DNA from 4 places in the Ruegeria sp. YKSE079 genome. Region 1 is predicted to be linked to each of the others. Evidence: riboswitches for the same ligand, from Rfam matches in the RefSeq annotation. Region 1 holds a riboswitch; each other region holds the start of a gene.
The links. A riboswitch is a leader RNA that binds a small molecule or an ion and turns the genes downstream of it on or off. The one in region 1 is predicted to bind cobalamin.
Positions count from the first base shown of each region.

Region 1 (5,295 bases):
GCGGCCCGGCACCAACAGCGCCTGTCCCAGTGCGCCGGTGAACCCGTTGGACGCTACCCAACCCCGAACCTCGCTGTCCTGCGCATCCAGCCAGGCATCAAGCGCGGCCTGTTCGATTACATGCAGGTGCAGGGCGTGGTCGGAGGGAGGGGCAAAAGACAGGGGCATGAACGGCTCGCTTGGTTGAGGTGCGGCCAGACTACCTTGCGCCGGGGCACCTGCAAGCCATTTCAGATCGAAAGATGCCGTTGGTCCCAAACCGCAACCAACGACTGCTCGCCGACCCGGATCAGGCGGAACAGCGTGGCGCTGGCGGCGACGTGGTCTCCGGCATCCACGGCTTCTGACACATCTCCCGCCACGCGGGTCAGCGCCGTCATGCCGACCTGTTCGGCAATCGCCACCAGCGAGCGTGCGGCCTTGCGCAGACCCAGCCAATCCCGCTGTCGCCACATGAGTTCGCATCGCGACAGCCGCAGGGCCAGCTCTTCGATGGCGCGGCATACCACATCCTCGGCGCCCGAATCGCCCAGCTGATCGTAAAGATTTCCCAGAGGGTCCGGATCCAGTCGCACGGTTTCCCTCTGAACGAGTGTGATCACTTTCTCCACCACGTTCACCCCAATAAAGTCGCACCCCCACGGCACGGTCGCATCCTCGCGCCACAGTGGTTGGCAAAAGGTTTCGGCAAAAGTGGATAATGTCTCGAATTTTGTTTCAATTCGGATTAGATCACGCTGCAGCACAGAAAACCTTGGGGATTTACTGGAATGGACTTCGCTAAACCTCTGCCGAATTATCTGGTCAAGCGCTACCATGGCTGGAAAGCCACGACCTATGCCGAGAACGAGGCCTGGTACCGCACATTGGCCAACGAAGGGCAGCATCCGCGCGCCATGGTGATCTCCTGCTGCGACAGCCGGGTGCACGTCACATCTATCTTCGGCGCCGATCAGGGCGAATTCTTCATCCACCGCAACATTGCCAACCTGGTACCGCCCTATGCGCCCGATGGCGATCACCACGGCACCAGCGCGGCCATCGAATATGCGGTCACCGCGCTGAAGGTCGCGCATCTGATCGTGCTGGGCCATTCGCAATGTGGTGGCGTTCAGGGCTGTATCGACATGTGCAAGGGGCAGGCGCCACAGCTTGAGGCCAAGGAAAGCTTCGTCGGGCGCTGGATGGATATCCTGAAACCGAAATACGATCTGGTTGCCGATCTCAAGGACAACATCGAACAGGCTCGCCAGTTCGAGAAACAGGCCGTGGTGGCCTCGCTGGAAAACCTGATGACCTTCCCGTTCGTCGCCTCCGCCGTCGAGGCCAAAAGCCTCAGCATTCACGGCCTTTGGACCGACATCGGCGCAGGCGGATTGCAGAGCTATGATCCTGCGAAAGGAAAGTTCGAACCGGTCTGAGTGACCCGGGCGCCGATCTTCGGCGCCCGAACCGCTTCTGGAAATCAGTCTAGCCGCCGCGACAGGAACGTTCCGTCTGCGATTGATGCCTGGTCCGCGCGCAAGCGCCCGGTCAGTTCTGCATCACCGCCGGTTTGCCCCCATTGACCAAAGTGCACGTGGTCGGTGATCGCGCGGCGCGGCAGCCAACCAGCCTTTTCAAGTTCCGGCCTGTCGTGAAAACCACGGACCAGCCCGACACAAAGATATGCGACGGGTACAACCTCGGCGGGCAGGTTCAGCACCTCTTTCAGCGCGCCATTGTCAAGGATCGACACCCAGCCCACCCCCAGCCCCTCGGCTCGTGCCGCCAGCCAGAAGTTCTGTACCGCACAGACCGACGAGAACATGTCCATTACCGGAATATGAGTGCGACCGATCACCACCGGCCCAGAGCGGCTGCGGTCGCAAGTGATGCAGATGTTGATCGGCGCCTCGAGGATACCTTCCAGCTTGAGCTTGCGATAAGTGTCGCGCTGCTCGACCGGGAACATCAGCGCGGCCTCAGCATGGGCCTTGGCAAACAGCTCATGCACCTGCCGCCGCATATCACGGTCCTGCAGGATCAGGAAATCCCACGGCTGCATGTATCCCACCGATGGCGCGTGATGCGCCGCCAAAAGGACACGGCTCAACCGGTCTTCGGGTATCGGGTCCGGCAGGAAATCCCCGCGGGTGTCGCGGCGGTTGAGGATAGTTCGATAAACCGCTTCGCGGCTCGCCTTGTCAAAAGCGTCGGGCGCCATCAGCGCCGGTTTGGTGGTAATGGCCATCGGAGTCCCCTTGGATGGTCCCGCGCCGCCCGCCGTCCACGCAGGCTGCGCCATCCCTTCCGGCCGGTCTTCTGACTCGGGATCTTCCCGCGCGAACCCCTTCCCGGCCAGGGCCAGTGGTTCATGTCCGCACAGTCCCCCTTACAGCGTTGGGCACGTCGCGGGTTTGCACCGCGTTCCCGATTCTCCCGACGGGCGGGCACCGAAAGGTGGGCGGACACTAGACGCCTATGCAGGGCAGTCAACGAAAAAGAGATGCGTTTTCCCCGACCTTGCGTGCGTCGCTTGACAGGCTCCTCCAGTTTGGACGGTTCGATCCGCTTCAGTCGAGGCAAGAACTTGTGCGCCTTTGTGGCGCGCGTTAGCATTTCTTCCTGTGATTGTTTAGGAGGGATTTGTTATGGCTCGTCATAGCTATGGTCATGGCGTTGAAGGCACGCGTGTTTCGGACGCGAATTTCGAAAGAATAAGGCAAAACATAGGTCGGACCAAGCCGGGGATAACCTCAACCTATAGGGTCGTCTCGGGTGTTATTTGTGTCGTCACAGGATTTGCCATGCGGTTGGCGACGGAAACAATAAACGATCCCAGCTTTACCCCGGAAACAGCGTCGAATTTCCTGCCCGCGCTGCTGTTCGCGTTCCTGTATCACGTCGTCGTATTCGGCGGCTTGTTAATTGCGATTTTCGTATACAAAAAATACCCGAAGTTCGCCTGGATCATCTTTGCAAATTTCTTTGGTTATACGTGGGCTGGCATATCGATTCGAAGCGATGGGTTTTTCGGGCTGTAAACAATGGCGAAGAGGGCGACACATTGTATCGCCTTCTGCAATTCCACATCTAACCGGTTTCAACCCTTTTTCAGCACTTCCCGCCCCAGCAGTTCGGCGATCTGCACCGCGTTCAGGGCAGCGCCCTTGCGCAGGTTGTCGCTGACGCACCACAGGTTCAGGCCGTTCTCGATGGTCGAGTCCTGCCGGATGCGGCTGATGAAGGTGGCAAAATCGCCGACGCATTCCACCGGCGTGACATAGCCACCGGCCTCGCGCTTGTCGATCACCATGATGCCCGGCGCCTCGCGCAGGATGTCGCGGGCCTCATCCTCGTCCAGGAACTCTTCGAACTCGATGTTCACCGCCTCGGAATGGCCGACGAAGACCGGCACCCGCACGCAGGTCGCGGTGACCTTGATCTTGGGGTCCACGATCTTCTTGGTCTCGGCCACCATCTTCCACTCTTCCTTGGTCGAGCCATCCTCCATGAAGACGTCGATATGCGGAATGACGTTGAAGGCGATCTGCTTCTGGAACTTCTTCGGCTCGACCTCGTTGATCGGGTTGTAGACGGCCTTGGTCTGATCCCACAGCTCGTCCATGCCTTCCTTGCCCGCTCCCGACACCGACTGATAGGTCGACACCACGACGCGCTTGATCCTGGCACGGTCATGCAGCGGTTTCAGCGCAACCACCATCTGCGCGGTCGAGCAGTTGGGGTTCGCGATGATATTCTTCTTGGAATAGTCGTGGATCGCCTGCGGGTTCACTTCCGGCACGATCAGCGGAATGTCCGGGTCATAGCGATAGAGCGAAGAGTTGTCGATCACGACACAGCCCGCCGCCGCCGCCTTGGGCGCGTAATCCTTGGTCGCGGCCGAACCCACGGCAAACAGCGCCATGTCCCAGCCGGTAAAGTCAAAGGTGGCCAAGTCCTGGGTCTTGATCGTCTTGTCGCCAAAGCTGACTTCGGTGCCCAGCGAACGACGGCTTGCCAAAGCGGCAATTTCGTCCACGGGGAACTGGCGCTCGGCCAGGATGTTCAGCATTTCGCGGCCCACGTTGCCCGTGGCGCCGACGACGACGACGCGATAGCCCATGTCTTGTCTCCTGAGTTAAGGACGCGCGTTCATAGCACCCTTTGTCGCAGAAGAAAGGGGGCAGGCGGCGTATTTGCGTCCCTGACGTCAATTTGAGGCGTGGCGCTGTGTCTCAGCCCCCGGCCAGAAGGCCCTCATAGACCTCGACCAGCGCATTTGCTTCGCCCTCGATATCAAAATGCGTCTCTACATGGGTGCGGGCCGTCACTCCGGACCGGGCCAGAGAATCGCGGTCCGCCAGCATCTCCGCCGCCGCGCCGGCCAGCGCCTGGATGTTGTTCGGGGCCACGACGCGACCCAGCGACGGGTCGGTCACGATTTCGGAAAACGCGCCCACATCGGTGGCCACCACCGGCACACCGCAGGCCATCGCCTCCAGCGGGGTCAGGCCGAACCCTTCCCATCGCTGGGGGGCGATGAACAGGTCCAGAATCTGATACCATTCCGCGATCCGGTCCACGGTGACCTCGGGCTTGAACAGGATGCGGTGGGCCAGCCCGGCGTCTGCGACCTTCTGTTTCAGATCGTTCAGAAAGCTGGTGTGCTGCTCGGTCGCCCGGCCCATGACAATGCCCGATACATCGTCGAACCGCCCACACAGATCGATCATCGCATCGACAAAGGCATCCGTGCCTTTCTGGTGCCGGATGCGGCCATAACAGCCCAGCAATATCCCGTCGGGCAGCCCCAATCGCGCCCGCACGGCGGCGCGATCCTTGGGCGGGGTGAAATCCTGCAGGTTGATCCCGTGCATGATCACGCGCGCGTCCCGGTCCAGATACCCGGCGGTCTTGCGCGAGGTCGCCACCACCGCGTCCATCTTCGAGATCAGCCACTTGGTATAACCCGTGTGCCGCCGCTGCGAGGCGCTGGTGAACAGCAGCTTCAGGCGCATCCGGAACACCCCCCGCAAGATCAGACCCAACAGCATTTCCGTGTTCCGCCGTGCATGCCAGACCCTGAGAGGTCGGCGCGGCAGGAACGGTACCTTTGCCAGCGGTATATGCGGGATGTCATCGGGCAATCCGGGGCCGGTGGCGACAATGCCGATCTTTTGGGCCTGCAGAGGGACCAACCGCGCAATGGTCGCCGTCACGCCGGAAAGCCTGCGTTTCAGATTTGGGGCGATGACACGCACGTCTTGCAATTGATGCTCCTGTTCCGGTGGTTTCAGGTCAGTCGACGCT
Region 1 is NZ_JBXWRJ010000008.1:28,718-34,012, reverse strand. Features, by position in the region: gene AC2FMY_RS08985 (leucyl aminopeptidase family protein) at 1-168, opposite strand, end outside; gene AC2FMY_RS08980 (hypothetical protein) at 231-620, opposite strand; gene AC2FMY_RS08975 (carbonic anhydrase) at 771-1,421, shown strand; gene bluB (5,6-dimethylbenzimidazole synthase) at 1,466-2,233, opposite strand; cobalamin riboswitch at 2,278-2,455, opposite strand; gene AC2FMY_RS08965 (hypothetical protein) at 2,634-3,026, shown strand; gene AC2FMY_RS08960 (aspartate-semialdehyde dehydrogenase) at 3,086-4,108, opposite strand; gene AC2FMY_RS08955 (glycosyltransferase family 4 protein) at 4,221-5,255, opposite strand; gene AC2FMY_RS08950 (MFS transporter) at 5,284-5,295, opposite strand, start outside.

Region 2 (5,295 bases), on a different contig from region 1:
GGCTTCATTTTTCAGGGCGATCTCGACGGCATCGCGAATTTCCGAAATCGTCTGTGCCTCGCCATTCGAGACGATCGAAACAGCCCAACGATTGCCCGTCCAGCGTTGCAGGCTTGCGCCCAGCCTCTGGGCCAGATCGTTGGGCGCTTTGTCGGACGGGGTAAACTCAATACGCCCCGGTTGATAAGCAACAAGGCGAATCCCGTCCTCAACATCGACCAGCAACTTGCCGTCACGATTGGAGCGGATCAGTTCGACCACGTGTTCGAATGTTGGGTATCGCCCCAAAGCGGCTTGCAGGTCCTGCGCGAGGGCTGCAACTGGCGCACCGCTGTTGTGACGCCGAGCGGACTGGTTGCCTGGCGCATAAGATGCTGTTGACTGTGCGGTCGACGTACTCCCGCCTGACAAGGGAACTCCTCCACCCGGGCCGTTCGGTGCCGGTGGCGCAGGCGCATCTTGCAGTCGCTTGATCAGTTCTTCCGGGCTGGGTAGATCGGCGACATGAGTCAGACGAATGATCGCCATCTCGGCGGCCATCATGGAATTAGGCGCACCAGAAACTTCCTCCAGCGCCTTCAGCAGCATCTGCCACATCCGCGTCAAAACGCGCATAGGCAGCGCCTGTGCCATTTGTATCCCTCGCGCGCGTTCGTCGGGCGAAACGGTCGGGTCTTGTGCTGCATCAGGCGTGATTTTGACAACAGAAACCCAATGGGTGATCTCGGCCAGATCTCGCAACACTGCCAATGGATCGGCGCCTTCGGCATATTGCGCACCCAGTTCGGTCAATGCCCCCGCCGCATCGCCCCGCAGGATCATGTCCATCAGGTCCAGAACCCGACCCCGGTCCGCCAGCCCCAACATTGCACGTACCTGATCCGCAGAGGTCTCCCCGGCGCCATGCGAGATCGCCTGATCCAGAAGCGAGGTCGCATCCCGGGCCGAACCTTCAGCTGCGCGGGTGATCAGAGCCAGTGCGTCGCCAGCGATCTGAGCTCCCTCCGATTCGGCGATCATGCGTAGCAGGCCGATCATATCTTCGGGTTCGATCCGACGCAGATCAAAGCGCTGGCAACGAGACAGAACTGTGACCGGAACCTTGCGAATTTCAGTTGTCGCGAAAATGAATTTCACGTGCGCCGGAGGTTCTTCAAGCGTCTTCAGCAGCGCGTTGAACGCGCTGGTCGACAACATGTGAACCTCGTCGATAATGTAAATCTTATACCGCGCGCTGGCAGCGCGGTAGCGAACGCTGTCGATGATCTCGCGAATGTCGCCAACACCGGTCCGGCTTGCTGCATCCATCTCCATCACGTCTACATGACGGCCTTCCATGATCGCAACGCAATGCTCGCACTGACCGCAAGGTTCAGTTGTCGGCTTTCCGTTTCCATCCGGCCCGATGCAGTTCATGCCCTTGGCGATGATCCGTGCGGTGGTGGTTTTACCCGTCCCGCGAATGCCGGTCATGATAAAAGCCTGCGCAATCCGGTCTGCTTCAAAGGCGTTTCTTAGTGTCCGCACCATCGAATCCTGGCCGACCAGATCGGCAAAGGTTTCGGGGCGATATTTTCGGGCAAGAACCTGGTAGGGTGCGGGTGCGGTGTCGGTCATGTCTGCTCTGCCGGATTCGTCTTAAAACCGCAGCGTAGTGTGCCGCGATGCCCGCGTCCACAGCAGCAGGTCCGATTTTGGTTTGGATTGCTTGCAAGCCGGGGTAAAACACTCAGGCATCGATTGGAGAATGCAGATTTCAGCGTGTTGGTTGTGTGGGAGCTAATCGTGTCACAACTGGTGATATTTGGGCTGCAGGTGGGCGGAGGCACATTGGCTATCTGCCAGATGCCGGGCCGGAGCGGAGACTATCCTTCTGACCTCGACACCATTGCCGACTGGAAACCGGGCCTAGTGATTTCGATGACGACAGAGGTCGAAATGATCCAAGACGGCGCGCGCAGTTTCGGCTTGGATATTCAGGCGCGCGCCTGCCGATGGGTCCATTTGCCGATCGAAGATTTTGGTATCCCGCCCAGTCATGTCCAGGCGAAATGGGCCGAGACCAGTGCGTCTGCGCGGCAGGCACTTGCGGGCGGTGGTCGAATTTTGATCCACTGTCGTGGCGGTTGCGGAAGATCGGGAATGGCTGCGCTGAGGTTGATGGTCGAATGTGGTGAACGACCTTCGGATGCGCTGAAACGGCTACGCGCCATTCGCCCCTGCGCCGTCGAAACCGAACCCCAAATGGATTGGGCGCTGAAAGGGCAGATGGTGGCAGATCGGCCCTGAGGCCGGGCTGAGGGCTATTTTTTGCGTTGGCGTTCTTTCAAAGTGGCGCGTGGCAGGCGGTTTCTGCCGCCCGGTTGCCCTGCGGAACTGCTTCGAGGAACGCGCAGGGCATCTGCTTGATCCAACCCGAGGGAAAAACGGTCCGAGAAGAGTTCAATAGAGCGTCTTCAATCTGGTTCAGGCGTTCGCTATCCGCCTCGTCATTCACACCGCAGAATACTCGAATGCGAGAATGATCGGCGCGGAATCTGGCATCGCACCCAGTGGCACAATGTGCAAGTGCGCAACTTCCGTCGATCTCGAAGTCATCTGCAGTCAATGGCTTTGTCGCAGATATCGCCTGTGCCAGTTTTTTACCCATTTGCGCCAATGCCGGGCAGGGTTTACCGGTTTTCTGGCACACTGTTGCTGTGAACAGGTGCTTGTCGGATTTCCAAATCATGTCGCGCCCTCCGCGCTGGTGACGAGGACAACGGACGGGAAGGACAGCAAGCAGCTATCGGACCCTGTCCCGGACACCCCGCCCGAGTTCGAGTTTCAGTTCCGATGGCAGGTCTCCTGACTTGCGGGTCGCTGCTTTGCCGACCTTCCCGGCCCTTGGACCAGTGGCATTTCGGCTTCGCTCGCCGCCTACAGTTGCGGGGGCAGTCGCGGATTTGGTTCTGGAAGAACCGTACCGTGTTCCCTTTTCATTCCGACCGTGAACGCGGCCGGAAACCATCGCCTAATCGCTAGCGGGCGCACAATTTTGGGTCAAGACGAATCCTGCGGCTCAAGCACCTTTGTCGCGCCGGGCGGGTTTACTGAATTTGTTTAGACGTCGACATCTTGCTCAAGCGGCAAGGCACGTTTCTTAGGGTCTCCGAAGATCGCCTTGCCCGGGCCAACTGCCACCCGCCCTGGAGCAGTATGAACACAGTATCTGCCGCGAATTCTGGCTCGGCCACTCCAAGTCGCCTTGCGTGATGTGCGACTTCGGTTATCCAACCCTCGTACAAGTGATAGGCATGGTTGCGGAATATATTGTTGTCCGGCCCTTCGAACAAAGTAGCGGAAATCGGGCAGGTATCCCACTGACCTGATTTGTCGAAAAGTTTCGCTATCTTGTTGCAAAGAGTTGTGGCCCCGGACTGGAAATCTTCCGCAGGCTCAAATGACGCGGCAATAAGACCAAGCATCACATCGGACGCCCAAGTAGCGGCCGCAAGCGCCAGATCGGCCTTTCCATTCGGGAAATGGTGATACAGCGATCCTTTGGGTGCGTCAGCCACGGAAAGAACTTCGTTCAGCCCGACCCCGTGATAGCCCGACCTCTGGAAAAGATCGGCCGCAGCCCGAATCAGGCGCTCTTTTGTTGGCAAAGGACGTTCAGTCATTTGCGTGGATTATTGACAGCACTGGACCAATTGGTCCAGAGATCAGAACTAGACCGACCGGTCTAGGGGCGCGGAGTTAAATATGCAGGACCAGGTGTCAGCTGAAGACCTTCTTATTCACTCGGGCGACTACCAACTGTCTGCCCGCCTCTTTCATGCGAAGGAACAGCCAGAAGTTACGGTCGTGCTCAATGGGGCGACCGGTGTTCCGAGGGACTACTACAGACATTTCGCATCGTGGCTGGCCTTAGAACGCGGAATTGCTTGTCTGACGTACGATTACCGGGATTTCGGCCACTCTTTGACCGGCAACCTAAAGAAATCCAAGTCATCCATGACCGACTGGGCATTGGTCGACATGCCCGCGGCTCGGATGGAAATGCGTCGTCGGTTCCCAAATTCAAAGCTTTGGGTCATCGGGCATTCGATTGGCGGGATGCTCGGTCCTTTGCAGCCTGGCATCGAAGAAATCGACAGAATGATCTGTGTCTGTTCAGGGCTGGTACAACATCGCGATCACCCTTGGCCTTATCAAGCGCTCGCCAGAATGTTTTGGTTCGGGCATGTTCCGCTGCTGGTTAAGAGTTTGGGGTATTTGCCTGGGCGTCTTGTTGGGTTCGGAGCAGATCTACCTGCTCCGGTCTATTGGCAATGGCGAAAATGGTGCATATCCGCAAAAAGCTATCTGCCGGATGCCGGAACGACCTTACCGAAACCCGACTGGAAAAGAAGTGGCGCATCAGTGGATATGATTGCGTTTTCGGACGATCAGGTGATCCCGCCCAAATGCGTTTGGCGATTGGCCGAACTTTATGGGCAAGATGCGCGACGGCGTGAATTGACGCCTCAGGATTTTGGAGTGAAGCAAATTGGCCATCTGGGCGCGTTTGCGCGTAAGAATGCCGTTGTGTGGCCCGCACTCATCGCCGATTAGGTTGGTCTACGCTAGATGATTAGTGGGAAAGTGAGAGGTTGGACATCGACCCAAGCGGGACTCGTTGTGGCTGCTTCCTTCCGGACCTGACCAGGTTGGCGAGGCGCTCGCCCGCGCCAACCTCTCGTTGCTCGATATAGGCAAGATGACTGGCGATGACAACCCGTCACAAGGATAGGCGTAGCCGCAGGAAACCTTCGGGATCGATGCCCAGAACAACCGGGTGGTATCCTGAAAGGTCATCCAGATAGCGCAAGGCATCGGGACCGGTCTGCAGAACGACCGAGGTCTTGCGCGTCTTGACGAAACGCCACGGATGCGGAGTCGCTTGCAGCGGATCAGATGGAAGACTCCCCTCAACATAGTCCTTCAAGATGTGCTGAATGCGTAGGCGAGGAATACTGATGATTTTAGCGTTCTCCAAAGCTGAAAAATGCCCCCCCCCATTGGCGCGATAGTTATTCAGTGCCACGACGAAAAGCTGCTGATCCCCGATGGGATCTCCCTTCCAAGTGAGGTTTCCAATGCGTCGGTTGCCTGTTTCAACCAGACTGCCATCCGCATGAAACCGAGGCGGGCAAGTCAGATCTATAGTGTATTCAACACCATGGATAACATCGAAATTATGGCCTGCTCGAAGAGGGTTGATCAACGGGGTATCTTGGCTATTTTCAGTGACCTGGTTAAACAGACATG
Region 2 is NZ_JBXWRJ010000001.1:277,103-282,397, forward strand. Features, by position in the region: gene AC2FMY_RS01345 (DNA polymerase III subunit gamma/tau) at 1-1,617, opposite strand, end outside; gene AC2FMY_RS01350 (protein-tyrosine phosphatase family protein) at 1,786-2,289, shown strand; gene AC2FMY_RS01355 (hypothetical protein) at 2,327-2,731, opposite strand; cobalamin riboswitch at 2,821-3,026, opposite strand; gene AC2FMY_RS01360 (TetR/AcrR family transcriptional regulator) at 3,090-3,665, opposite strand; gene AC2FMY_RS01365 (alpha/beta hydrolase family protein) at 3,748-4,599, shown strand; RNA gene ffs (signal recognition particle sRNA small type) at 4,628-4,726, opposite strand; gene AC2FMY_RS01375 (bifunctional 2',3'-cyclic-nucleotide 2'-phosphodiesterase/3'-nucleotidase) at 4,766-5,295, opposite strand, start outside.
Region 2: it holds a riboswitch for cobalamin, as region 1 does, so the genes downstream of both, AC2FMY_RS01355 (hypothetical protein) here and bluB (5,6-dimethylbenzimidazole synthase) in region 1, are expected to answer to the same signal.

Region 3 (5,295 bases), on a different contig from region 1:
ATCCTATCCGGCGTGCCGCTTTCGCGCAGCGGCGGGGGTACGTGGCCCAGCGTGACGGCGCCGATGCGTCGCTTGGCCTGTGCCGCTTCGCCGGGGTCATTGACAATGAAGGGATAGATCACAGGCAAACCGCCGATCAGCGCCTCGGGCCAGCAGGCCTTGCACAGCGCGACCGACTTTCCTGGCAACCATTCCAGCGTTCCATGCGCGCCGATATGGATGAGCGCATCGGCCCCCGCCGCATGGCGCAGCCAAAGGTAGAAGGCAACATAGGAATGGCGCGGCGTCCGGCTGAGATCGTGATATTCATCGTCGCGCGTCTCGGGCGTGCCGCGCTCGGGTTGCAGGGCGACAATCGCCTTGCCGCGCCGCAGGGCAGTAAAATGAAAGGCGCCGTTGGCAAAAGCCGGGTCGTCTTCGGCCTTGCCCCACACGGTCTCCAGATCTTGCCGCAGCGAAGCGGGCAAGGTGGACAGGGCCGCGCGGTAATCTGTCAAAGACCAGCTTGTCCGCGCGTCAAGCAGGGTATCGGCGATGGGCTCTGCCGGCGCGGTGTCATACCCCTCGCCGCGCAGGTCCTCCAGCATCGCTTCGGCCGAAGCCAGAGCATCCAGTCCCACCGCGTGGGCCATCTGCCAGTCCTTGCCGGGATAGGTCGATAGCACCAGCACCGGCACTTGTTTTGCCTTGGGTTTCGACGTCAGGCAAAGCCAACCCGACACCCGATCCACCAGCGCCCCGATCCGGTCGGGTTCGGGTGCGTGCATTGCACGTGCGAATTGCAGATGCGCGTCGCGCTGCCCCGGCTCCTTGAACGAGATCACGCTGCCGGTGATGCGGCCATCCACTTCGGGCAGCACCACGTGCATGGCCAGGTCCGCAGGCGACAGACCCCGTTCCGCCTCGTCCCACGCCTTGCGGTTCGAGGTGGCGAGCATGGCCTGAAAAACCGGTACCCCCGCGGCATCCAGAGGCGATGTGCCTCCGCCGCCCTTGCCGGAAAAGGCGGTTGCGTTGACGAGGGCCGCAGGTGTCAGCGAAGCAACCTGCTCTGCCAGCCATTTGGCCGATGCGGGCGCTTTCAGCGACGGTGCAAACAGACCGACGGCATCATATCCGCGGGCCCGGAACGCGCGGATCAAGGCGGCGATCGGCGCCGTGTCAGCCGCGCTGAGATAGGCGCGGTAAAACGTGACAAGGATGCGGGGCTTGCCATCTTCGAAGGCGGTCTCTGCCGCGATTACCCCCTGGTCCGGGCACCACGCGCCGCATTCGGGCAGCGCTTTGGACCCCATCACCGGTCCGGCATACAATCCCGTCGCCAGCGCCATCTGTGCCAGCGCGGCCTGGGCCGCCACCTCGCCGCCGGTATCGCACAGATGCGCAAGGCGGCGCAGGGTCGAGACCGGCAGGGTGGAATAGTCGTCCAGCCGGGTATCCTCACGCCCGTCCGCTGGCAGAACAGCCAGCGCCAGCCCTTTCGATTGCGCCAGCGCATGAACCTGCTGCAGCCCGTAAGACCAGTACGGCACGCCGCCTATAAGCCGGATCAGGATGCCCTTGGCCCCCTCCAGCGTCTGTTCGACATAGGTATCGACCGACAGCGGATGCTTAAGCGCCGACAGATTTGCCAGCCGCAATGACGGCATCCGCCCCTCGGCTCCGCCGCCGCGATGCCAGCCCGCCGCGAACGCGCCAAGGTCGCTGTCGGAAAAGGACAGCACCACCAGATCGCCCGGGCTCTGGCCCAGATCGGTCGGTGTTTCGGTCTCTTCCAGACCGTGGCTTTCGCGAAAGACGACATGCATTGGCGTCTCGGTCCCTTATTCGGCGGCCTCGGCCACACCTTCGAGAATACCGCGAATTGCGGCTTCGTTGATGTCGTCATGCTCGGCAATCACCACCAGGCGCGAGCGGCGCTCTTCGCCCGGTTTCCAAGCCCGGTCGTATTGGTGGCGAACACGCGCGCCCACAGCCTGCACCAGCAGACGCATCGGTTTGTCGGATACGGCGGCGTACCCTTTGACGCGCAGGATGTTCAATTCGTTTGCCAGACGTTCGATCCGGGCCATCAGGTCGGCGGGATCGGATTGCTCGGGCAACTCGATCACGACGCTTTCGAAATCATCGTGTTCATGATCGTCCGCCCCGTCGTGGTGCGATGGGCGGGCATCCATGTCATCCTCGGCAGCGGCCTCCAGCCCCAGGATAACGCGCACGTCCACGGCCCCTTCGGCGACCTCGACCACCGGCAGCGGGCGCGGGGCCTCGGCAGCGATGATTTCCCTGGCCTTCGCAACGCCGTCGGGTCCGGCCAGGTCGGGCTTGGTCAGCAGGATGATATCGGCGCAGGAAATCTGGTCTTCGAACACCTCTGACAGCGGCGTTTCGTGGTCGATGGACTCGTCCGCCATGCGCTGGGCGTCCACCGCTTCGACGTTCGGCGCGAAGCGACCAGCGGCCACCGCCTCGGCATCGGCCAGCGCAATCACACCGTCCACGGTGATCTTCGACCGGATGTCGGGCCAGTCGAACGCCTTGAGCAACGGTTTCGGCAGCGCCAGACCCGAGGTTTCGATCAGGATGTGATCGGGGCGCGGCTCCAGCGCCATCAGCGCCTCGATGGTGGGGATGAAATCGTCGGCCACGGTGCAGCAGATACAGCCATTGGCAAGCTCCATGATGTTTTCCGCCGGGCAATCCGGAATGGCGCAACTTTTCAGGATCTCACCATCGACGCCCACATCGCCGAATTCGTTGACCACCACGGCCAACCGCTTGCCCTGTGGGTTCTGCATCAGGTGGCGGATCAGCGTGGTCTTGCCCGAGCCCAGAAAGCCGGTAATCACGGTGACGGGAAGTTTTTCAAGGGTGCTCATGGCTCAGGCTCCAATCGGGGGAATGCGGGCGGCGCAGTTCTTGCGGAAATGTTCGGGGCGGTCGCGCCACTTTACCAGCCCGTCCTCGGTGGCCAGGTATTTGGTCGCGCCTTCGACGATGATCGCGACATCGTCTGTTTCGCTCAGGTTCTCATAGACGAAGGTCCAGCGCGACGGCCCGCCACGCAGCACGATCGAACAGCCCTGATCGCAGTTCGACAGACACTCGACCGGTTTCAGCAGAACGCCATCGGGCAGTTCGACCTCGGTCAGCGCCTTGTGCAACAGCGCGCCCGGGCGCTGGGCGTCATCCTCGATGGGCAGACCCCGGCGGCAGGTGGTGCAGACCAGCAGTTCGACTGGTGCAGGCTCGGTCACGTCTCTCATCCCCCCATTCAGGTTTCGGGGAACGGGGTTTCATGCGGGCCACGGCCCGACACCGGAACACCCCGTCCGGTCTGGTCTTCGGGCGCTGGCAGGTCTCCCGGCTTACGGATGTCAGGGCTTGTCCCTGTCGGGTGTCCCGCCTTCCCGGCCTGTCGGCCAGTGGCATTTGGGCACCCTCTCCGGTCACGGTCGCGGGGGCGGCTGCGTTTGACGGTGAACCGCTGACGCATTCCCTTTTCATCTGCTCGCGCAGACACCAACAGCGCGGACATGCGGCAAGGGCAGGGGACTTGTCAAGCGCGGCGTCAGGCTTGTGAACCGTCAGGGTGAAAAAGCGACCCGCCATCGTTAACCAGCGGCATCGCCAGCCAACCTGTCCCGCAGCCATGCCTCGAAAAGGCGTGCTGAACCGGAAACCGATGTCGCCGCGTCGGATCGGATCAGGTAATGCGACTGCCCAAAGGGAATCGGTGGCCCGGCAATTTGCAGCGGTGCGCCCTGGGATATGGCATTGCGCGCAAAACGGCCGAGGATGGTGGCGTAACCCGCCCCTCCCATCACCAGTTGCAACGCCGCGACCGTGGTATCGACGGCGTGCCGGGTTGCCGATGGGTCGTGGTCAAGCCCGTGCGCCTCAAGGTAGCGCGCCCAGTTGTCCTCGTAGCCGAGAATGTGGATCAACGGCCCGCTGTGCATCTGCCGGATGGTGGGAACGGGGTCACCGGCACGGCAGACCGGAACGATGGTTTCCTCGCTCAACTTCTCGGCCATGACGCCCGGCCAATCGCCATATCCCAACCGGATCTCGATATCGACATCTGCAGGGGCGGCGCTGTCATTCCAGATATGCGACACCAGCCGCACAGGGATTTCCGGATATTGCGCGCTGAAATCAGGCAATTCCGCCGCGATCCAATAGGTGGCGGTCGAAATTGCTGCCCGTATTGTCAGGCTTTGGCGGGTGGCCGGACCAAACAGGCTGTTGGTGCTGAGCGCGATATCCGACAGCGCCCGCCGCACGGTCAGCGCATAGGATTGGCCAAGTTCGGTCAATTCGATCCGACGCGCGGCGCGCAGAAACAGTTTTTCGCCCAAATCCTCTTCCAGCGAGCGGATATGCAGCGACACTGCCGTCTGGGTCAGCCCAAGTTCTTTCGCCGCCGTGGTAAAGTTCAGATGGCGTGCCGCCGCCTCAAACGTTCGCAACCAGGCCGGATTTGGAAGGCGGTCCATTTATCACCAAAATTTTTTGACCATTGCGATCATTATTATTCGTTTCTCTTGCCGATTTCAAAGCTTCATAGTCACCGCATGAATCGTATACGCGGGCATACGCCCGCCGGGGAGGACAAATCCATGAAAGTTGGTTTCATCGGTCTGGGTAATGTGGGCCACAAACTGTCAGGCTCGCTCTTGCGGAACGGAATTGATCTGGCGGTGCATGACCTGAATGAAAATCTGGTCGACATGTTCGTCGAGCGTGGCGCCAAACGCGCGGACGGTCCGGCACAGCTGATGCGCGAATGTGACGCCGTCATCACCTGCCTGCCATCGCCTGCGGCCTCGGACGCGGTGATGCAACAGATGCTGCCCGAAGTGAAGCCGGGCAAGATCTGGATGGAGATGTCGACCACCGACGAGGCCGAGGTCAAAAGGCTCGGCGCCATGGTGATCGAGCGCGGCGGCGCCGCGGTGGACTGCCCGGTTTCGGGCGGCTGCCATCGGGCGGATACCGGCAACATCTCGATTTTCGCGGGCTGCGACCGCGCGACGTTCGAACGTATCCTGCCCTTCCTCACCACGATGGGCCGCCGCATCCTGCACACTGGCGACCTCGGGTCGGCTTCGGTTCTGAAGGTTCTCACCAATTATCTGGCGACAGCAAACCTTGTGACCTGTTGCGAAGCATTGGTTGTTGCCAAGGCTGCGGGCATGGATCTGAACACCGCCTATGAGGCGATGAAAATCTCGTCCGGCACCTCGTTCGTGCATGAAACCGAAAGCCAGGTGATCCTGAACGGTTCGCGCG
Region 3 is NZ_JBXWRJ010000017.1:11,340-16,634, reverse strand. Features, by position in the region: gene cobN (cobaltochelatase subunit CobN) at 1-1,808, opposite strand, end outside; gene cobW (cobalamin biosynthesis protein CobW) at 1,824-2,879, opposite strand; gene AC2FMY_RS15620 (DUF1636 family protein) at 2,883-3,266, opposite strand; cobalamin riboswitch at 3,337-3,543, opposite strand; gene AC2FMY_RS15615 (LysR family transcriptional regulator) at 3,615-4,499, opposite strand; gene AC2FMY_RS15610 (NAD(P)-dependent oxidoreductase) at 4,578-5,295, shown strand, end outside.
Region 3: it holds a riboswitch for cobalamin, as region 1 does, so the genes downstream of both, AC2FMY_RS15620 (DUF1636 family protein) here and bluB (5,6-dimethylbenzimidazole synthase) in region 1, are expected to answer to the same signal.

Region 4 (5,295 bases), on a different contig from region 1:
CGGCCTTTCACCGCGCGGCGGCGGGGCGTTCCTCGTTCAACCTGGACAGCTGGGCGATGGGCGAACCGCTGCTGGGCGCGATCTCGGCCCAGGCCGAGGGTGCGGACATCGTGGTGGCCGAAGGGTCGATGGGCCTGTTCGACGGCGTTGCCAAACCGGGCGAGCTGGGCCATGGGTCGAGCGCCGAAACCGCACTGCGGATGGGTTGGCCGGTGGTACTGGTTCTGGATGTGGGCGGTCAGGCGCAATCGGCGGCGGCCACGGCGCTGGGGTTCCGGATGTACAACCCTGACCTGCCCTTTGCCGGGGTGATATTGAACCGCTGCGCCAGCCCCCGACATGAACGCCTGACCCGGTTGGGGATGGAGCGTGCGGGTCTGCCGGTGCTGGGCGTACTGCCGCGCCGGGGCGATCTGACCTTGCCTGAACGGCATCTGGGCCTGATACAGGCGGTTGAACACCCCGATCTGGAAAGCGCGATTGCCGGTTACGCGGCGTTTTTGCGCGAACATGTGGATCTGGAGGCAATCAAGGCGGCGGCTTCATCAAGTCCGCAAGGGTCCTCGGCGTCGGCGCTGCCATTTCCCCCGGCGCAGCGCATCGCATTGGCGCGGGACGAGGCCTTTTCCTTTACCTATCCGCATTTGTTGGAAGGCTGGCGCGCGGCGGGGGCCGAAATCCTGCCGTTTTCTCCGCTGGCGGATGAGGCGCCGGCGGCGGATGCCGATCTGGTCTGGCTGCCGGGTGGTTATCCCGAATTGCATGCTGGCAAGCTGGCAACAGCCGACACGTTCCTGACCGGTCTGCGCAAACATGCCGAGACAAAGCCTGTACACGGTGAATGCGGCGGTTACATGGCCCTGGGCGAAGCACTGATCGACAAGGATGGGGTAGGCCACAAGATGGCCGGGCTGTTGGGTCTGGTCACGTCTTATGAAAAACGCAAGTTCAATCTGGGATACCGCAAGGCGCGTCTGATTGCGCCGATACCCGGACATGGCGCGGGCGCAATGTTGCGCGGGCACGAGTTTCACTATTCGTCGATTGTCGACCAACCGGACGCGCCGCTGGCGCAGGTCTTTGACGCTGAAGGGGTCGAAGGCCCTCAAACCGGCTCGGTACGCGGCAACGTTACCGGCACCTTTTTCCACCTGATTGCGGAGGCTTCGACATGAGCGGCTTTGTCTCTTTCATCGGCTCCGGTCCCGGCGATCCGGAACTTTTGACGCTCAAGGCGGTGGACCGGCTCGGCAAGGCCGACGCGGTGCTGTTCGATGATCTGAGCAGCGGTCCGATCCTGACACACGCGCGCGAGGATGCCGATCTGGTCGGTGTCGGCAAACGCGCCGGTCGCCCCTCGCCCAAGCAGGACCATGTCAGCCGTCTGCTGGTCGATTATGCCCAGACCGGACAGCGTGTCGTACGGCTGAAATCCGGTGATGGTGGTCTGTTCGGTCGGTTGGAGGAGGAAATCGTCGCCCTGCGCGAGGCCGGTATCGACTATGAGATCATTCCCGGCATCCCGTCGGCCATCGCGGCGGCGGCGGCGGCGGGCATTCCGCTGACCCGCAGGCTGACGGCGCGGCGGGTGCAGTTCGTCACCGGCCATGATGTCAGCGGCAAGCTGCCTCAGGATCTGAATTTACCTGCCTTGGCCGATGCTGGCGCGACCACCGTCGTTTTCATGGGCAAGCGCACGTTTCCATTGCTGGTCGAGGCTCTGAATGACCACGGGCTGCCGCTCGACACCCCGGCGCTGATGGCCGAATCCGTGTCGACGCCGGACCAGAAACTGCAACGCGCAACGATCGGAGCATTGGCGGAGCAACTGAAATCAGAGGTCGGCACCGCCCCCGCCCTGATCCTTTACGGCCCGTTGGCGGAGTTCGGGGATGTATGAGCTGAACCTGATCGGTATCGGCACCGGCAATCCCGATCACGTCACGTTCCAGGGGGCAAACGCGATACGGGCGGCGGACCTGATCCTGATCCCCCGCAAGGGCGAGAACAAGGCCGATCTGGCTGGACTGCGGGAGGAGATCATCGCGCAAGTGGCGGACGCGGCACCTCAGATCGCCTATTTCGATATCCCCAGGCGCCGCGCCGATAACGGCTATTTACGCGGCGTGGACGAATGGCATGACGCTATCGCCCTGCGCTGGCAGGAGACGATCGCCGGGTTTCCGCAGGCCCGGCAGGTGGCGCTGCTGATCTGGGGTGATCCATCGCTTTATGACAGTTCGCTGCGAATTGCGTCGCGGCTGGACCCGCAGCCGGTCACACGGGTGATTCCCGGCATCACCGCGCTGCAGGCACTGACGGCCGCCCATGCGATTCCGATCAACGACATCGGCGCGCCCTATGTCGTCACGACCGGCCGCCGCATCCGGGACGAGGGCTGGCCTGACGGTGCCGACAAGGTTGCGGTCATGCTGGACGGCGAATGCTCGTTTCAAAGCCTTGATATGATGGCGTTCGACATTTGGTGGGGCGCGTATGTGGGCATGAAGGAAGAAATCCTGGTCAAAGGCCCTCTGGCGGACGTTGCGGACAAGATTCTTGAAACCCGTGCCCGGGCACGCGCCGATCATGGCTGGATCATGGACATCTATTTGCTGCGCAGGCGCGAAAAATGACCGAATGGGTCGCAAATGGGAATTGCGCGAACGACTGCATCGCGGCTAAATGAAAGGGTCTGGTCCTGCCGGAGAATTCCGGTGCTAAGAGGGAATTTGGTGCGGCCATCCCGGTGGTCAAATCCAAAGCCGCCCCCGCGACTGTAAGCGGTGAGCTTCTGTTCAACCAGCCACTCCCGGAACTGTCCCGGGGGGAAGGCGAACAGAGGCACCGACCCGCAAGCCAGGAGACCTGCCAGGCAAGAAACGAAACACCGGCCGTCGGGTGCGGCGGCTCAGGAGGACTAAAATGACGACCAAAACGCTCAAGGCATCTGCTGCCGGTTCGGCCATCCTTCCGGCTCTGTTTGCTGTTGTTCTGGGTCTGGGGATCATCACCCTGACCGGCCATGTTCAGGCATCCGCCCTGCACGACGCCGCTCATGATGTGCGCCACTCAACCGGCTTCCCCTGCCACTGACCCATGTTCAGTCGCATTCTGACCAGCGCGTTGTTCGCTGGCGCTGCAGCAGGGCTGATCACCGCCCTGCTGCAGCTCGTATTTGTGCAGCCCGTCCTGCTTCACGCTGAACTCTACGAGTCCGGCGAATTGGTGCATTTCGGAGCAGCCGCCGTTTCGGCACATCCGGATCTGCCGGGGTTCGACCTGATGCGCGATGGGCTGAGCATCGTGTTCACCATGCTGACCTATACCGGCTATGCGCTGGTGCTGGTGGCCCTGATGTCGATGGCAGAACGGATGGGCCATGAGGTCAATGCCCGCACCGGCATCCTGTGGGGGTTGGCGGGCTTCATCACTTTCCACTTCGCGCCCGGACTGTCCTTGGCGCCTGAGGTGCCCGGTGTGGCCTATTCCGACATCACCGCGCGCCAGATCTGGTGGACCGGAACCGTGGCAGCGGCAGGTGTCGCCATGTGGCTGATCGCGTTCGGTGGCAATCTGATCAGCTACCTGATCGCGACCGTGCTGCTTTTGGCGCCGCACCTGATCGGAGCCCCCGAACCCGACAGCTTTACCGGCCCGGTTCCGACCGAACTGGGCGCCCTGTTCGCGGCGCGCGCCTTTGGTGTCGGTATGGCCGCCTGGGTTCTGGTGGGCACGTTTGCCGGATATTTCTGGCAGGCCGAAGGAAAACGCGCCGAAGCCAACGCGTAATCGTTTGCTGATGCATCCCGCCGGGCCAGACGCCCGGCGGGATTATTTATATCAAAAGGATTCGAGATGTTCCGATCTCTCGCACTTTTCGGCATCGGCCTGATCTTTGGCGCTGGCGCAGGTTTCGTGACGGCGGCGGGTTATGGCGTGACATTTGAAGGCCACGATCACGGCGACCCGGCCCAACACGGCGAAGCCGGTTCACATGATCATGCCACAACCATAAATTTTTCATCGGGCGCGGACGCACCGGGACTTGAGGTCATGCTTGCCAAGGATCCGATGGCCGGTTGGAATCTGCATGTCATTCCGCGGAATTTCCGCTTTTCCCCGGAAAATGCCTCGCTGGCGGACAGGCCGGGCGAAGGCCATGCGCATGTCTATGTCAATGGTGCCAAGCTGGCGCGCCTTTATGGCGAGTGGATGCATATCGACGAATTGCCCAAAGGCGAGGTCGAGATCGAAGTCTCTCTGAACGCCAACGATCACAGCCAGCTGACCGTGGATGACGTGCCCGTCGCCGCCTCGGTCGCGGTTCAGGTCGACTGAATCGCCGGTATCCGCGCGCGCAGGCACAGGCGAAGCCGCCCGCATGGTCGGGCGTCTTCGATCCAGCCCGAGGCGCTGTCCAGATAAGTCTGGCAAGTGGCGGCGATGTCGTCAGCATCCTTGACCGGATCAAGGTCGGAAAAGACATACGAGGCCAGTCCCTGCCCCTGCAACCCCAGGGCAACCGGTTGCTCGCATGCGCTGAAACAGGCGTGTTGCGTAAGTTCGACCCGATCGGAAAGCCCGGCCTTTGCAAGCGCATCTGTCACGGCATCACGCTCGGCCTCGCGATCCCGCGCTCCAAGGCAGCTGGAACAGATCAGCAATCGAATACGTTGGGTGGTCATGTATGGCCCATGCTTGCGTCGGGCCGTTATTGCGGGTTTCGACCTGCATGCGCAAGCCGGGTTTGATCGGATGGACACGGGATTGTGACACCGGACATATGCAAAATCTGGCATCACAGTCTTGTCAAACCAACCGGAGCTGGAACGATGAAACGTCTGTGGACAATCCTTTGCCTTGCCGCCCTGCCCGCTTGGGCCGGTGATCTGGAACCCCGCGAAGGATGGGAAGTTCATCAATCTACCAAGACCTATGAAGATCTTGTCTCCGACACCGCGGCGGCGATCAAGGGCAACGGCCTGATCGTAGTGACGCAGGCGGGGCCGACCAAGGCTGCGGCGGCGCGCGGCATCACCATCCCCGGCAACCGTGTCATGGGGGCGTTCAATAACGACTATGCCGTGCGCGTGCTGGAGACATCGACGGCAGCCATGATCGAGGCGCCGATCCGTTTCTACGTCACAGAAAACGCGGACGGTACCGCAACGCTGTCCTACAAGACGCCAAGTTTCGTCTTTGCGCCCTATCTGGACGAGGGCGGCGATGAACTGGCCGCCATTGCACAGGAATTGGACGGAAAGTTCCAATCCGTGGCGGAATCGGCAGTAA
Region 4 is NZ_JBXWRJ010000017.1:24,558-29,852, forward strand. Features, by position in the region: gene AC2FMY_RS15675 (cobyrinic acid a,c-diamide synthase CobB) at 1-1,175, shown strand, start outside; gene cobA (uroporphyrinogen-III C-methyltransferase) at 1,172-1,900, shown strand; gene cobF (precorrin-6A synthase (deacetylating)) at 1,893-2,636, shown strand; cobalamin riboswitch at 2,680-2,890, shown strand; gene AC2FMY_RS15690 (CbtB domain-containing protein) at 2,926-3,096, shown strand; gene AC2FMY_RS15695 (CbtA family protein) at 3,100-3,792, shown strand; gene AC2FMY_RS15700 (hypothetical protein) at 3,859-4,341, shown strand; gene AC2FMY_RS15705 (DUF1636 family protein) at 4,329-4,688, opposite strand; gene AC2FMY_RS15710 (DUF302 domain-containing protein) at 4,836-5,295, shown strand, end outside.
Region 4: it holds a riboswitch for cobalamin, as region 1 does, so the genes downstream of both, AC2FMY_RS15690 (CbtB domain-containing protein) here and bluB (5,6-dimethylbenzimidazole synthase) in region 1, are expected to answer to the same signal.